3 regions of the Pseudoalteromonas sp. D15MCD-2 genome follow, and region 1 is predicted to be linked to each of the others. Evidence: predicted binding sites of a transcription regulator. Region 1 holds the regulator's gene; each other region holds the start of a gene.
What was found. Region 1 encodes MetJ, which represses methionine synthesis genes. Its sites were predicted from a motif close to TAGACGTCTAGACGTCTA; they were not measured.
Positions count from the first base shown of each region.

Region 2: AADY36_RS12810 (homoserine O-succinyltransferase) is a predicted target of MetJ. The motif match lies at 2,255-2,272, and genes of this name have one in related genera.
Region 3: AADY36_RS03745 (methylenetetrahydrofolate reductase) is a predicted target of MetJ. The motif match lies at 1,779-1,796, and genes of this name have one in related genera.

Region 1 covers NZ_JBCFQE010000001.1:3,180,179-3,185,270, reverse strand. Annotated here, with positions in the region: gene priA (primosomal protein N') at 1-132, opposite strand, end outside; gene rpmE (50S ribosomal protein L31) at 366-581, shown strand; gene AADY36_RS14620 (malic enzyme-like NAD(P)-binding protein) at 1,280-2,521, shown strand; gene metJ (met regulon transcriptional regulator MetJ) at 2,622-2,942, opposite strand; gene metB (cystathionine gamma-synthase) at 3,167-4,426, shown strand; gene metL (bifunctional aspartate kinase/homoserine dehydrogenase II) at 4,432-5,092, shown strand, end outside.
Region 2 covers NZ_JBCFQE010000001.1:2,778,970-2,784,061, forward strand. Annotated here, with positions in the region: gene metH (methionine synthase) at 1-176, opposite strand, end outside; gene AADY36_RS12805 (homocysteine S-methyltransferase family protein) at 186-1,253, opposite strand; gene AADY36_RS12810 (homoserine O-succinyltransferase) at 1,243-2,190, opposite strand; gene ettA (energy-dependent translational throttle protein EttA) at 2,437-4,110, shown strand; gene AADY36_RS12820 (EAL domain-containing protein) at 4,137-4,886, opposite strand; gene AADY36_RS12825 (PilZ domain-containing protein) at 5,050-5,092, shown strand, end outside.
Region 3 covers NZ_JBCFQE010000001.1:821,600-826,691, reverse strand. Annotated here, with positions in the region: gene AADY36_RS03750 (M16 family metallopeptidase) at 1-1,594, opposite strand, end outside; gene AADY36_RS03745 (methylenetetrahydrofolate reductase) at 1,842-2,798, shown strand; gene AADY36_RS03740 (sensor domain-containing diguanylate cyclase) at 2,795-3,763, opposite strand; gene AADY36_RS03735 (DEAD/DEAH box helicase) at 3,812-5,047, opposite strand.

The DNA.
Region 1 (5,092 bases):
CTTTTTTTGGCTACCAAATGGCACGCGAACGCGCATACCTGGCTTTAACTCAGGGCTATGCAGCAGCTGTTCAACTTTATAATCGAAGGTACGCTGTAAAGGGACTTTTATGGCAACTTCTACAAAGTGCATAACAACTCAACTGAAACAATGATAGAAAGATAATGTACTAAAATTGCAGTTAAAAACCTACCAACAAATACTGAACAACACGCCACTTGGTTATTTTTTTAGCGAAAGATGTATTTAAAGCTTGTCGTAAGGCTTCTTGAGCTATAAAATACGCGGCCTATTAATTGTATTAACTGCGTATGGTGCCAGACTTCGGGTTTGGAGAGCGATACGGCCTTAACTAGAGGTTCCCTATGAAAGAAGGTATTCACCCTAAGTACGAAGCTATCACTGCAACTTGTTCATGTGGTAACAAATTCGAAACTAGCTCAACTCTTTGTAAAGACATCCACTTAGACGTATGTTCTGAGTGTCACCCGTTTTACACTGGTAAGCAAAAGATTTTAGACACTGGCGGCCGTGTTGATCGTTTCAACAAGCGCTTCGGTGCACTTAGCAGCAAGAAGTAATCTCTGCTGTTTAGTTAAAGAAAGCACCTTAGGGTGCTTTTTTTATGCCTAAAATTCACAAAACTCATTATTGATATCAATCCGCAATAATACTTAATCATTTTGAGGGATTAAACCTGTCGCTATCTGCGTTAAAAATTTCTGATTTAGAACAACTAAATAGCGAAATTTTTGCCTTGCTATCAACGAGGTTTTATTGCCTCAAAATAGATCACTTAATTAAGCGAATTGGTATAACGCTGCCACTTACTTATCATCTTCATTTATGTATCTTGCATAACTATTTCTGGTTGTTATGCCCATTATGTCGCTAATTTTGCAGACAAAGTGCCACCCCTTGGCTATATTCTTGTTTGTATAAACTTTCATAAAAGTTATTAAAAATAATAAATTTAAATAACTTTGTGAGTAAATGCTGTGAACTTCGTAGAAAAGGTGGTTTTGGGCTAATTTCGGCTAATTGCAGTGTACGTGCGTATAAAATACAAAAACACGTGCTTAAAAGGTCATAAATAGGTGAATTTTTATGTCTGATTAATCGCAACTATGCGCAGAAATTGTTGGAAAATCCTTTAAAATTAAGCGATATAGCATATAACAGGATAGACCTGATAATACTTGGAATTTTTATACATTACAGGTATCGTACTGATGCAAGCTCTCTCACTTTTTAACTTTTTGCAGGATACTATCGCGTTATGTCAGATTTTCGTGAACAAGCATTACATTACCACGCTCACCCCGTTCCAGGTAAAATTAGTGTTGAACTAACCAAGCCAGCCGAAACGGTTAACGATCTCGCTTTAGCTTATAGCCCAGGTGTGGCTGAACCAGTCCGTGAAATTGCTGCTGATCCAGCAAATGCCTATAAATATACAGGCAAAGGTAACATGGTTGCGGTTATTTCAAACGGTACCGCAATTTTAGGTTTAGGTAACTTAGGTCCGCTTGCATCAAAACCTGTAATGGAAGGTAAAGCGTTACTATTTAAACGTTTTGCTGGCCTTGACTCAATTGATATTGAAGTTAAACACCGCACAACAGAAGATTTCATTAATACGGTTGCTAACATCGCTGATACGTTTGGTGGTATCAACCTTGAAGATATTAAAGCGCCAGAGTGTTTTGAAATCGAAAAAGCGCTTATCGAGCGCTGTGATATTCCAGTTTTCCACGATGACCAACATGGTACAGCTATTGTAACTGCTGCTGGTATGCTTAACGCCCTTGAAGTGCAAGGTAAAGACATCGAAGATGCCATCATCGTATGTTTAGGTGCCGGTGCTGCTGCTGTGGCTTGTATGGAGCTTTTAATTAAGTGTGGCGCACTACGTGAACACATTTATATGCTTGACCGTAAAGGTGTGATCCATACACGTCGTGATGACTTAAACGAGTATAAGCAATTATTTGCTAACAATACCGATAAGCGTACATTACAAGATGTTATTGCTGATGCTGACGTATTCGTTGGTGTATCAGGTCCTAACCTGTTAACAGCAGATGATCTTAAGCTGATGGCTGATAAGCCAGTCGTGTTTGCATGCTCAAACCCAGATCCTGAGATTGCTCCAGAAGTTGCACACAGTGCGCGTAACGATTTAATTATGGCAACGGGTCGTTCAGATTTCCCTAACCAAGTAAATAACGTGCTTTGTTTCCCATTTATTTTCCGTGGTGCGTTAGATGTTCGTGCAACGGCAATTAATGATGAAATGAAAATTGCTGCAGTTCACGCAATTCGTGGTATCGCGAAAGAGCCTGTACCAAGTGAAGTATTAAAAGCAGCTGGCGTTGAGTCACTTGAGTTTGGTGCCGAGTACATCATTCCTAAGCCTATGGATCCGCGTTTATTACCACGTATTGCACGTGCTGTTGCTGAAGCAGCAGTAGAGTCGGGTGTGGCGCAAATCGACATGCCAGAAGATTACATGCGTTAAGCTTAATTAGCTATTAGGTATATCGCGCAATAAAAAACTCAGCCTAGGCTGAGTTTTTTTATATCTGCGATTATCGGCGGTGATCCGATGGCCGAAATACTTATTCTGAATCAAGCACTGGGATATCTAATCCCATTTCTTGCATAATTTTTTTAACTTCTTCAGGTACCTTTTCAGGGTTGTCTTTACGTAGGTCGTCATCATTTGGTAATGGTTGACCTGTAAAAGCATGTAAGAAAGCTTCACACAATAACTCACTGTTCGTCGCATGACGCAGGTTATTGATCTGGCGGCGTGTACGCTCGTCAGTTAATACTTTTAATACGTTGAGTGGGATCGATACGGTAATCTTTTTTACTTGTTCTGATTTTTTACCGTGTTCTGCATATGGGTGAATGTATTCACCGTTCCATTTAGCCATAAGTTGTTTCGTTGCCTCGGTTGTCAGTGATTTACGCCTTATTCACAGCGCAAGATGCGGAAATTCTATCTCTTTAAAAAAGATAGTCAAATACTAGTTATTTAGCCATCTAGTGGTGTAAATGTATAAACTTCTATGTATAAGCCATAAATGCTTTGACTTCTCATATTTGATCATCTAACCTTTTAGACGTCTAAACATCCAATTTAAGAATAGGTGATGAAATGAGCGAAAAAAATAAAGCGACGATTGCTGTTCGTCACGGCATCGAAGCCGATAAACATCATGGTGCGGTTGTACCGCCAATTTACTTATCAACCACCTATTCGTTTGCTGATTTTGATACTAAGCGCCAGTATGACTATGGTCGCAGCGGTAATCCAAATCGCGATATCTTAGCTGAAACCTTAGCAGAGCTTGAAGGTGGTGCTAGAGGTATTATAACTGCAACAGGTATGTCTGCAGTGCATTTAGCCACTCAGCTATTAAACAGTGACGATACGTTAGTGATCCCACATGACTGTTATGGCGGTAGTTACCGTTTATTCACCTCGCTTGAAAAACGTGGCCTGTTAAAACTAAAAGTTTTGGATTTAACTAAAACTGAAAATCTCCAAGAAATTTTAGCGATTAAACCCAAGTTGATTTGGATTGAAACGCCAAGTAACCCAATCTTGCGTTTAACAGATATTAAAGCAATTACTAGTATTGCTAAGCAGTGTGGTGCTTTGGTTGCGGCTGACAACACCTTCTTATCACCTGCATTACAAAACCCAATTGAGTTTGGTGTTGATATTGTTGTGCACTCAACAACTAAATACATCAATGGTCACTCTGATGTAGTGGGCGGTGCAGTGATTGCTGCAACGCAAGAGCTAGGCGACGAGCTTGCTTGGTGGGCGAATAATATCGGTATTACTGGTGCACCATTTGACAGCTACTTAACGCTTCGTGGTTTACGTACTTTAAATGTACGCCTAAAGCAGCACCAAGAAAATGCCTTTGCCATTGCTGAGTATTTAGAAAGCTCACCTTATGTAAGCCAAGTTTATTATCCAGGCCTTGCTTCTCACCCACAACATGAGCTTGCTAAAGCACAGCAACGTGGCTTTGGTGGCATGGTGAGCTTTGATATTAAAGGCGATATCAACGATGCAGCAGCGTTTTTAACAAGCCTTAAAGACTTCAGCCTTGCTGAGTCGTTAGGTGGGGTAGAAAGCTTGATTTGTCACCCTGCAACAATGACCCACGCAGGTATGGAGCCTAAAGCGCGCCTTGAAGCCGGTGTAGGCGATACGCTGATCCGTATTTCTGTAGGTATTGAAGACGTAAAAGATCTCATTGCAGATTTAGACCGTGTTTTCAATTTAGTAAAACCAGGTCAAGGCCAACAAGTTACAAAAGCTGAAGCTAAGCTAACACAGCAAGATACACAGCAAAACGCGTCATTTAAGTTAACGCCAGCACATACGGCATTGTGGTAGAAGAAATGGTAAATATTGTTCATAAATTTGGTGGCTCAAGCTTAAGCTCGGCAGATCGTTACCATGCGGTAGCGAACATTGTTCTTGCTAATACAGAGCAGGGCGATTGCGTGGTTGTGTCGGCATCGGGTAAAACAACCGATACCCTGGTAAAGCTTTGGCAAAGTTACCAGCAGCAAGATAGCCAAGCTGTTAGCGATATTCTATTGCTTATTGATAACAATCAACGTGCGCTTATAGAGCAGCTACTTACAGGGCAGAATAAACAACAGGCGTTGGCACAGTTAAAAGATGAACTTGCTGTATTAAATGAATTAATTAGTCAGCAGCTGTTACTTGAAGCACCTTTACTTGCTCATGGTGAAGTGTGGTCGGCGCGGTTATTGGCCGCTTACCTAAATCAGTTAGGTGTTGATGCGCAAGATGTTGATGCAAGGCAGTTATTTACTCTAAATGATGGTCAGCTTTTACATCAAAAAAACCAACAGCAATGCAGTGATGCGATTAGCAGAAAACATATCAACGTAGTAACGGGTTTTATAGCAGCAGATTGCCAAGGTAATACGGTGACATTAGGCCGTAATGGCAGTGATTACAGTGCCACCTTGTTAGCGAGTTATACTTTTGCTAAGCAAGTGTCTATCTGGACAGACACACAAGGTGTAT
Region 2 (5,092 bases), 400 kb from region 1:
AACATGGCTTCATCCATGTTGATATCAATCACTTGCGCGCCATTTTCTACTTGTTCACGGGCAACATCGAGAGCGGTCTCGTAATCTTCTTCCATGATCAAGCGCTTAAACTTAGCCGAGCCTGTTACATTGGTACGCTCACCGACGTTAGTAAATACAGCAATTTGGTCAGTCATGTCGGTTTCCTAGTTTAAGTTACAAGCTTCAAGGCCCGATAAGCGCATACGCACTTCAAGCTCAGGTAATTGGCGAGGTTTTACACCTTCAAGGCCTTTCGCAAACGCCTTAATATGAGCCGGTGTCGTGCCACAACAACCACCTACAATATTGATAAAGCCAGACTTGCCCCAATCAATAATTTCTTTTGCCATTTCAGGAGCTTCTAAATCATATTCGCCAAACTCGTTCGGTAAACCTGCATTTGGATGCACCGAGGTAAAGGTTTCACAAACGCGCGATAACTCTTCAACATACTGGCGCAGTAAGTCAGGGCCTAGGGCGCAGTTAAGGCCGATTGATAGCGGTTTAATATGACGAATTGAGTTATAAAATGCTTCTGTGGTTTGCCCTGATAAAGTACGGCCAGAGGCATCGGTAATGGTGCCCGAAATCATCACAGGTAAACTACGACCAGCTTGCTCGAATGCTTCTTCTACAGCGAACGAAGCCGCTTTAGCATTAAGGGTATCAAAGATGGTTTCTATTAAAATAAGGTCAGCACCACCTTCCATTAATGCCAGTGTTGACTCAACATACGCTGCCACCAGCTTATCAAAGTTGATATTACGATAACCTGGGTCATTTACATCTGGTGAAATAGAACAGGTTTTTGACGTTGGCCCAAGTACACCGGCTACATAACGCGGTTTGCTAGGATCTTTTGCTTCAAGTTCATCACACACGCCGCGTGCAAGCTTCGCTGACTCGAGGTTGATTTCGCGGCTAAGGCTCGCCATGTCGTAATCTTCCATAGAAATAGTCGTGGCATTAAAGGTATTCGTTTCGATGATATCGGCACCGGCTTCTAAATAAGCACGGTGAATATCAGCAATGATTTTTGGCTGAGTCAGGCTTAATAAATCGTTATTGCCTTTAATAAGTACGTGCCAGTCTTTAAAGCGCTCACCGCGATAATCCTGTTCTTCTAATTTATATTCTTGGATCATGGTGCCCATCGCGCCATCGAGGATTAAAATTCGCTGTTTTAGCGCCTCGGTTAATTGTTCGCGTTTATTCACTGCATTACTCGGCATAGTTGTTAGTCCTTACATCTTGGCTAACTAAGTTAATATCATACGGTGTAGTTTGGTACACATAATAGTTTAACCAATTCGAAAACAATAAAAAGGCATGGCTTTGCCACGTTTTCGACGGTTCGTTGTCTGGGTTATCGTCAGGGAAGTAATTTTCTGGCTTAGGTGCATCCGCTGATTTTTCTTGGTCGCGTAAATACTCCCCTTTTAAGGTATGAGCATCGTACTCTGGATGGCCAGTAATATACACTTGGCTACCTGATTTATTTTTAATTAAGTAGGCACCTACTCGCTCTGATCCGGCTAACACCACTAGCTCCTCGCAGGCAGTGATCTTATCGATATCAATATGACCATAACGAGAATGTGGCACTAAAAAGGTATCATCAAAGCCACGCGTTAGCGCTGCGTGGTCAAAATAGCTTTTATGGGTGAAAACACCGCTTAATTTGTTTGGTTTCAGATCACGTTTAAGACCATAGTGATGATAAAGCCCCGCATGGGCCGCCCAACACGAAAACAGCGTAGACGTCACATGCTGCTCTGCCCAATCTAAAATAATTTTTAGTTCATCCCAGTAGGCAACTTCGTCATACTCTAAATGAGCAAGCGGTGCGCCCGTTATGATCATGGCATCGTAGTTATTATCTTTCACTTCTGAAAAATAACGATAAAACGTATCCATGTGCTGTTCAGAGTTACTGCTGGTGCGATGGGTATCTAAGCGCAACAGCTCAACATTAACTTGCAGCGGTGAGTTTGCTAACAAGCGAATAAACTGCACTTCGGTTTCAACTTTGTTTGGCATTAAGTTTAAGATGGCCAAACGCATTGGGCGGATTTCTTGCGTTTTAGCACGACTTTTTGGCATTACAAACACGTTTTCTTGACGTAACTTTGCAATGGCAGGCAATTCATCTTTTACTGTAATGGGCATAGCTGGCTCCGAGCATACTTATCTGACTGCTAATTATGAACGGATAGTTAGAAATTTCAACCTCTAGATGTTTAGATGTCTAAATGAAGTGGTGTTTCTGAGTGGTCATTAATTAAAATGTATGACTCTTTGAGTAAATAACACCTTGATATTAAGCCTATCATAAACGTTGAATTCTGTATTTTGAGGTAGTTTGGGTATACAATACTTGCTGTTAATTTTTATTATAAATTGAAGGCTTCTTTCATGGTGTTACCAGACAAGTTTATATTCTCGATGAGTCGAGTATCTAAGGTTGTGCCACCTAAGCGCACTATCTTAAAAGATATTTCTTTACACTTTTTCCCAGGCGCAAAAATTGGTGTGCTAGGTCTAAACGGTGCAGGTAAATCAACGTTACTTCGCATTATGGCTGGTGTTGACCAAGACTTTGAAGGTGAAGCTCGCCCTCAACCAGGCACTAAAATCGGTTACTTACCGCAAGAACCCGTGCTAGACGAAAGCAAAACAGTTCGCGAAACAGTAGAAGAAGCTGTAAGCGAAGTTAAAAATGCACTAAATCGCCTTGATGAAGTATACAACGAGTATGCAATGGACGGTGCTGACTTCGATGCACTTGCTAAAGAGCAAGGCGAACTAGAAGCTATCATCCAAGCGCACGACGGTCACAATATCGACAACGTGTTAGAGCGTGCAGCTGATGCATTACGCCTTCCACCTTGGGATGCAAAAATTGAACACCTTTCGGGTGGTGAGCGTCGCCGTGTTGCGATCTGTCGTTTACTACTTGAAAAACCAGATATGCTTATTCTTGACGAACCGACCAACCACTTAGACGCTGAGTCAGTTGCTTGGTTAGAGCGCTTCTTACACGACTACGAAGGTACCGTGGTTGCTGTAACCCACGACCGTTATTTCTTAGATAACGTAGCAGGTTGGATTTTAGAGCTTGACCGTGGTGAAGGTATTCCTTGGGAAGGTAACTACTCATCGTGGCTTGAGCAAAAAGATTTACGTTTACAACAAGAACAGAAATCTGAAAAAGCACGTCAAAAATCAATCGCGCAAGAACTTGAATGGGTTCGTTCAAACCCGAAAGGCCGTCAAGCTAAGTCTAAAGCACGTATGGCACAGTTCTCTGAGCTTCAACAAAACGATTACCAAAAGCGTAACGAAACGAATGAACTATTCATTCCACCGGGTCCACGCTTAGGTGACCAAGTTATCGAAGTGAAAGGCCTGAAGAAGAGCTTTGGCGACCGTGTATTAATCGATGACTTAAACTTTGCAATGCCGAAAGGCGCTATCGTAGGTATTATCGGTGCCAATGGTGCGGGTAAATCAACGCTATTCAAAATGCTAAGTGGTGAAGAAACGCCTGATAGCGGTGAGATTATTGTTGGTGACACAGTTGAGCTTGCAACGGTTGATCAGTTCCGTGGCGACATGGACGAAAGCAACACTGTTTTCCAAGAAATCTCTAACGGCCAAGACGTATTAAAAATTGGTAACTTTGAATTCCCAAGCCGTGCCTATGTTGGCCGCTTTAACTTCAAAGGTAACGACCAACAAAAATTCGTTAAAGACCTATCAGGTGGTGAGCGCAACCGTTTACACCTAGCTAAGCTATTGAAAGCAGGTGGCAACGTATTACTACTGGATGAGCCAACCAATGACCTAGACGTTGAAACACTACGTGCACTTGAGAACGCTATTTTAGAGTTCCCTGGCTGTGTAATGTGTATCTCGCATGACCGTTGGTTCCTTGACCGTATTGCTACACATATTCTTGATTACCGTGACGAAGGCCAAATTAACTTCTTCGATGGTAACTACACAGAATACGAAGAGTGGTTGAAGAAAACCTTAGGCGCAGAAGCGGCACAACCTAAGCGTATTAAATACAAAAAAATTGGCTAATTAGCTGATACTCAAAAAGCCCCTATTTAGGGGCTTTTTTGTGCAAAGTATGCAAGGAATTCATCAACTTTCAATGATCTCGAAAAATACCAACCTTGTGCAAATTGTATCCCCGCTTTAGCGACTACTTGGGCTTGTTTTTTGGTTTCGACTCCCTCTGCAATATAGGCATGATTACTGTCATAACCACAATTTGCGAGTTGTTTCTTTTGTAATGAAGTAGCCCAGTCATCTTGTAAAATCAGATCGATTACCGACTTATCTATTTTTATATAATCAACATTTAACTGCGCAAGCGCTAAGATATTCGCTTCACCTAATTGCATATCATCTAACGCCATTTTTGCCTTAGAGATATTTTCTAGAATAGTTTGAACACCCATTCTATCGGGGATCCCTCGCTCAGATAATTCAAATATCACTTTGCTGGCATTACTATTCAAAGCTGACTTTTTCAGGGTATAGAATACTCCGCCTCGCCCCCAAAGCTCTGGTGGAACATTAATACCTACATGTACGTTGTCATGCTTATTCAGCCACTCAGCAAGCTCTTCGGCTACTTTATCTATGACCCAGTATGTGATCATGCCACTTAATACAGAACCTTCAATTAACGGTATAAACTCGAGAGGTGGGACGACTTTATCATTTCGCTGCCAACGAATAAGCGCTTCTGCTCCAACACACCGATTATCACTTAAACGTATTGTGGGTAAGTATTCTAAAAAGAATTCATTGTTATCAAGTGCCGCTTCAATTTCTGCAAGTGTAATCACATCATACTCCTATCAATGCCTATTAAAGATAGACCGAGGAGATTAATTTGCAAATAATGGCAACCCACCGGATTTTGAATTTCAATACTCAGCTGCCATTTAATCAGGCGACAACCGCTGACTCGACTATACTCATTAGGTCACTAAAGTAGGAGATACAGCTATGAATGAACGCAGAGAGTTTTCGCGGGTATTATTTTCTTGCC
Region 3 (5,092 bases), 2.4 Mb from region 1:
CTTGCGCTAGCATCGCTGCAGTGAGTGCTGCTAAGCCTTTTTTACCATGTGGATCAGCCGCTGCGCCGGTATTAAATAACCAGTTAACATCAACCAGTGGTGAGCTATTGGTTTTATCAAGTACTTTAAAGTGACGCTCTGTTGGGGCTTGCTCGATACTGGCAACCAAGGCATTTAAATCAACTTCTTGCTCAAAACCAGCCACTTTATCAAGCGCCGACATTGTCACCGTGGTACGGCTCGGATCAACAAAATATTTGTTTGCTACCGCTTTGATATCATCCGGAGTGATGCTGTCAGCTGTGGCATAAAGTTGGTTAATCACTTCAGGATCACGCTCAAAGTGCATGTAGCTTGCAAGTGTTGAAGCTATTGACTGCGATGAATCAAGACCATTTATAAAGCTATACTTTAGGTTTGATTTTAAATCCGCTAACTTTTGCGCATCTACTAATTCAGTACGCGCTTGTGCATAGGTACGGTTAATCGCATCACGGGCTTTAGCCAGGTCCGCTTCGTTTTCGACTTTTACAAACACATGTAATAAACCCGGATCTTTAGTATCTGGGTTATAGGTAAACATTTGGCTGGCAATTTGTTTATCAACAACAAGCTCTTGATAAAGTGCCGAGTTGTTAGAGAAATACAGCTGTGAGATCAAATCAAGAGCAGCACGGTCTTTTTGAGTTGGATCCCATTCAGTGCCTTTATAAGACACAAGCAACCAGTGGCCTGGTAAACCATCATTTTTTTCATGTACATATTTTGCGGCTTGTTGCTTTGGTTCAACAGGAATATCTGCTTGGTAATCACCTTTTTTCCAATTACCCCAATGCTTTTTCACCATTGCCATGGTCTCTTGTGGATCAACATCACCAACAATGACTAAAGATACATACTCAGGCTTATAAAATTTAGCGAAAAACTCTTTACCATAGGCCATTTGATCAGGCATAGCTTCAATGTCTTCGAAAAAGCCCATGGTGGTGTGCTTATAGGTATGCTTTTTGAATGCTTCGTTACGAACCGCAGAAAGTAACTTACGAATTGGGCTAGCATTATTCTTTAAATACTCACCTTTTACAGTCAGCGCTTCGGTGCGGAACTGCTCTTCGCTGTAAGTCAGGTTTTGGAAAATATCAGCTTCAATTTCGAGCACTTTATCTAAGTGCTCTTTTGAGAAGTTTAAGTGATAGTTAGTGTAATCGTTGGTCGTATACGCGCGATTATCAACACCCGAGTTTTTTAAAATATCTGAATACACATCTTGTGGGAATTTTTCAGAGCCTTTAAACATCATATGCTCAAAGAAGTGTGCAAAACCGGTTTTACCTGCTTCAACCTCATTACGTGAACCAACCGATACTGGAATTTGCAGTGACACAACATCTGGGTAATCTGTTTTAACTACCATCACGCGAAGGCCATTCTCAAGCTCTTCTAATAGGTAATCTTGGCTAAATACACGGTTATCATCTTGGCTTACTTGCTGCTCAATTTCGACTTCTTTAACCATCGTTGACTGTGAGTTACTTGCGCAGCCACTTAAAGCAAGTGTTACAGCAACACTGGTTGCTAATAATCTAAATTTCATAATGTTCCCTTGTTAGTTATTTTTCTCATAATCATTGCTGCTTGATTATGCATCAAAGCGCCAGAAAATATGAGGGTCAGAGCAATAATTTATGTAAACAGGTGTGTCAATTTTGCGAAACGCTCAGCTTTAAACTTGAGTAAAATTCATAGTCATTGAAAAACTTTCAAGAAAAAAATCTATCTAGACGTCTAAATGGCTGCTATATTATTTGTCATAGACATTAGCACGAGCTGGAATGAGGATTATGGCTTTATCATTACAAGAGAAAATTGAAGACACCAATCAAGGTGTCTACCTAATTGGTACCACACCACCAAAGTCTGGTACTGATAAAGCACAGCTTGAGACCATTGCTCAGAAGCTGCTCGGTCGTTTACACGAAATTGAATACGACGGTGTAATCATCTACGACATTCAAGATGAGAGTAGCCGTATTGCAAAGCCGCGTCCTTTTCCGTTTAAAGAAACGGTAGATCCTCGTGAATACAGTCAGTTACTACGTAGCTTGTCACAACTTGATGTGATCACTTATAAAAGTGTTGCCCAGCGTGGAGAAGCTGAATTTACCGAATGGTTAAACGAAACACGTAACGACTTTGAACTAAAAAACTTAGTGTTGGTGGGTAGCCCATCATCTCATGGCGACATCAAATTAAGCCTACCTGATGCATATAAAACGCTGGCAAAACAGAACAGTGATGTATTTTTAGGTGGTGTTACTATTGCCGAGCGCCATGCCAGCAAACGTAATGAACATGAGCGTTTAGTTGAAAAAACAGCGCAAGGTTGTAAGTTTTTCATCTCACAAGCCGTTTACAATGCCCAAGCAACGATTGATTTAATCACCAGCTATGCGCGTAGCTGTAAAGCACAAGGCACAGCACCAAAACGCATTATTCTGACGTTTACCCCTTGTGGTGGTGAAAAAACCTTAGAATTTATGGAATGGTTAGGTATTTCTGTACCAGAAGCGACTAAATACCGCATGTTAGATTCGGCAAATACATTGAGTGAATCAGTGCGAATTTGCCGTGAGAATCTCGACTTAATTTTACAAAGCTGCGCACATTTAGATGTACCGCTAGGTTTAAATATTGAGAGCTTAACCAATCGTAAAGAAGAAATTGATGCGTCAATTAACCTTTACCGTTTACTTAAAGCAACTATGGAGTTAAATCTAGCTGAGAAGCAAATAGCTTAGCGTGCTGCCTTAGAAGCTTGCTTTTTCTCATACATATCTTCATCTGCTCGTTTTAATAGCTCAGCATAGTTTTCTTTTGGCTGAGCTATTACCCCTGAACCAATACTTAAGCTCGTAACAGGAATGCCCCGCTTCTCTAAATTAGATTGATAGGTGGTGTTGAGCTTATCAGCGATGCTGTCTATGCAATCACCGGGCTGAACTTGCAATAACGCAATAAACTCATCGCCCCCTAGACGGCCAATAATATCGGTTTCACGTAGGCATTCTTTCATGGTGTCAGCTAAACAAATCAGCGCGAGATCGCCCACTTCATGGCCATACGTATCATTGAGTGGCTTAAAGCTATTTATATCGATAAATAGACAACTAATATCAAAACCAAGTCGTTTCGATATATTTAATTTATGTTGGCAAAGCAAATCTATTGCACGGCGATTATAAATATTGGTCAATGAATCAAGCATGGCAATTTCACGCATTTGCGTAAAGTTGTCTAACAGTGCAAGGTCATCTTCGACCATATCGCGAAGCTGCTCGATTAGTTCTAAAAAGCTCTGTTGATAATGGGTTTGTTTAAAATCCATAACACAAAAGGTGCCAAAGGGCTCGCCACTTGGCCAGCTAATTGGCACCCCAAGATAAGACTCAAAACCATCTTTTACCAGAGGGCTGTCATCCCATTGACTGTCTTGGCTGGCGTGATCCACATAAAGCGGTGCCATGTCACGCAGTACTTTTTTGCAGAAGATATTATCGTCGGCGCTTAATTCAGCCCCGGCATCATAGGGGTTTTCTTGTTGCTCACTGGAGACGATAATACGATAAACATCATCTGTTTTATGAACGATAAAACCTGCGGGAGCAGAAAACAACTCGGTCATGAGATCAATTGTTTTCTGCCACTTTTCTAAGGAGAACTGTTTATCAGCGCGGCGGAACGTCCATTTATTCTCTTCTAACATACTAAACTCTCAACTTTAGCCGGAGGATAGTATAAATATATGCCAGATTTAGGAACGTCTCCTACTTTTTTGCCCTAAAATACGTTTTTTATCACGAGAGCGGCGTGCCTTATTAGTATTTTTACGAACTTGCTTTGGCTCTTTGGTTAAATCAGGCTCATACCCTGGTAACCACTGCGGCGTGAGTCTTGTGTCGAGTAAGATATCTATTTCGTCCAATAGCCACTGCTCATCGATGCTAACCAGCGACATCGCCATCCCTTTCTCGCCAGCACGTCCTGTTCGACCAATACGGTGTACGTAGTCCTCAGCCACATAAGGCAACTCATAGTTAATCACATACTTGAGTGAGGCAATATCAAGACCACGCGCAGCAACATCTGTCGCAACCAGTACTCTTGTCGCACCTGATTTAAAATTTTGCAGTGCTTTATCACGCGCACCTTGGCTTTTATCGCCATGAATAGATTCGGTTTTTAAGCCGTCTTTACACATTTCTTTAGCAAGCACATCGGCGGTTTGTTTAGTACGAGTGAATATCAGTACTTGCTGCCAATTTTTCATGCCAATCATGTGAGATACCAGCTCGCGCTTACGGTCTTCATCAACCGCATAAACTAGCTGCTCAACTTCAACCGCTGCTGAGTTGCGTTTATTCACTTCAACTAATTTAGGATCATTTAATAACTGCTTACTGAGTTTAAAGATGCTGTCGTCAAATGTGGCTGAAAAAAGTAAGGTTTGGCGCTCTTTCGGCACATGGCGCAAGATACGTTTAATTTCGTCAATAAAGCCCATATCAAGCATGCGATCAGCTTCATCAAATACCAGCGCATTGATACTTGAAAGCTTAATACTGCCTTTGATCACATGATCAAGTAAACGCCCAGGTGTTGCCACTACAACCTGCGCCCCTTTTATGGCTTTAGTTTGTGGGCCAATACTAGCACCGCCATAAGCCAGTGCTGCTTTTATTTCAGTATGCGCAGCATAACGCTCTACACTTGCAAATACTTGCTGAGCGAGCTCCCGGGTAGGTGTTAAAATTAGGACTTTAACGGCATCAGGGAGTACTTCAGCAGATAGCAAATTGTGCAGTAGTGGCAAAACAAACGCGGCGGTTTTGCCCGTTCCCGTCTGTGCACTGCCCATTACATCAGCACCCGCTAAAATAAGTGGGATTGTTTGCGCTTGAATTGCTGTAGGTGTGTGATAATTCTCTGCTTGCAGGGCTGTTAGCAATGCAGGGGCAAGATTTAACTCTGAAAAGTTCGCTACTGACATAGTCTGAAGTACATTTGGCTATAAAAGCGCTATTGTACGCGGAAC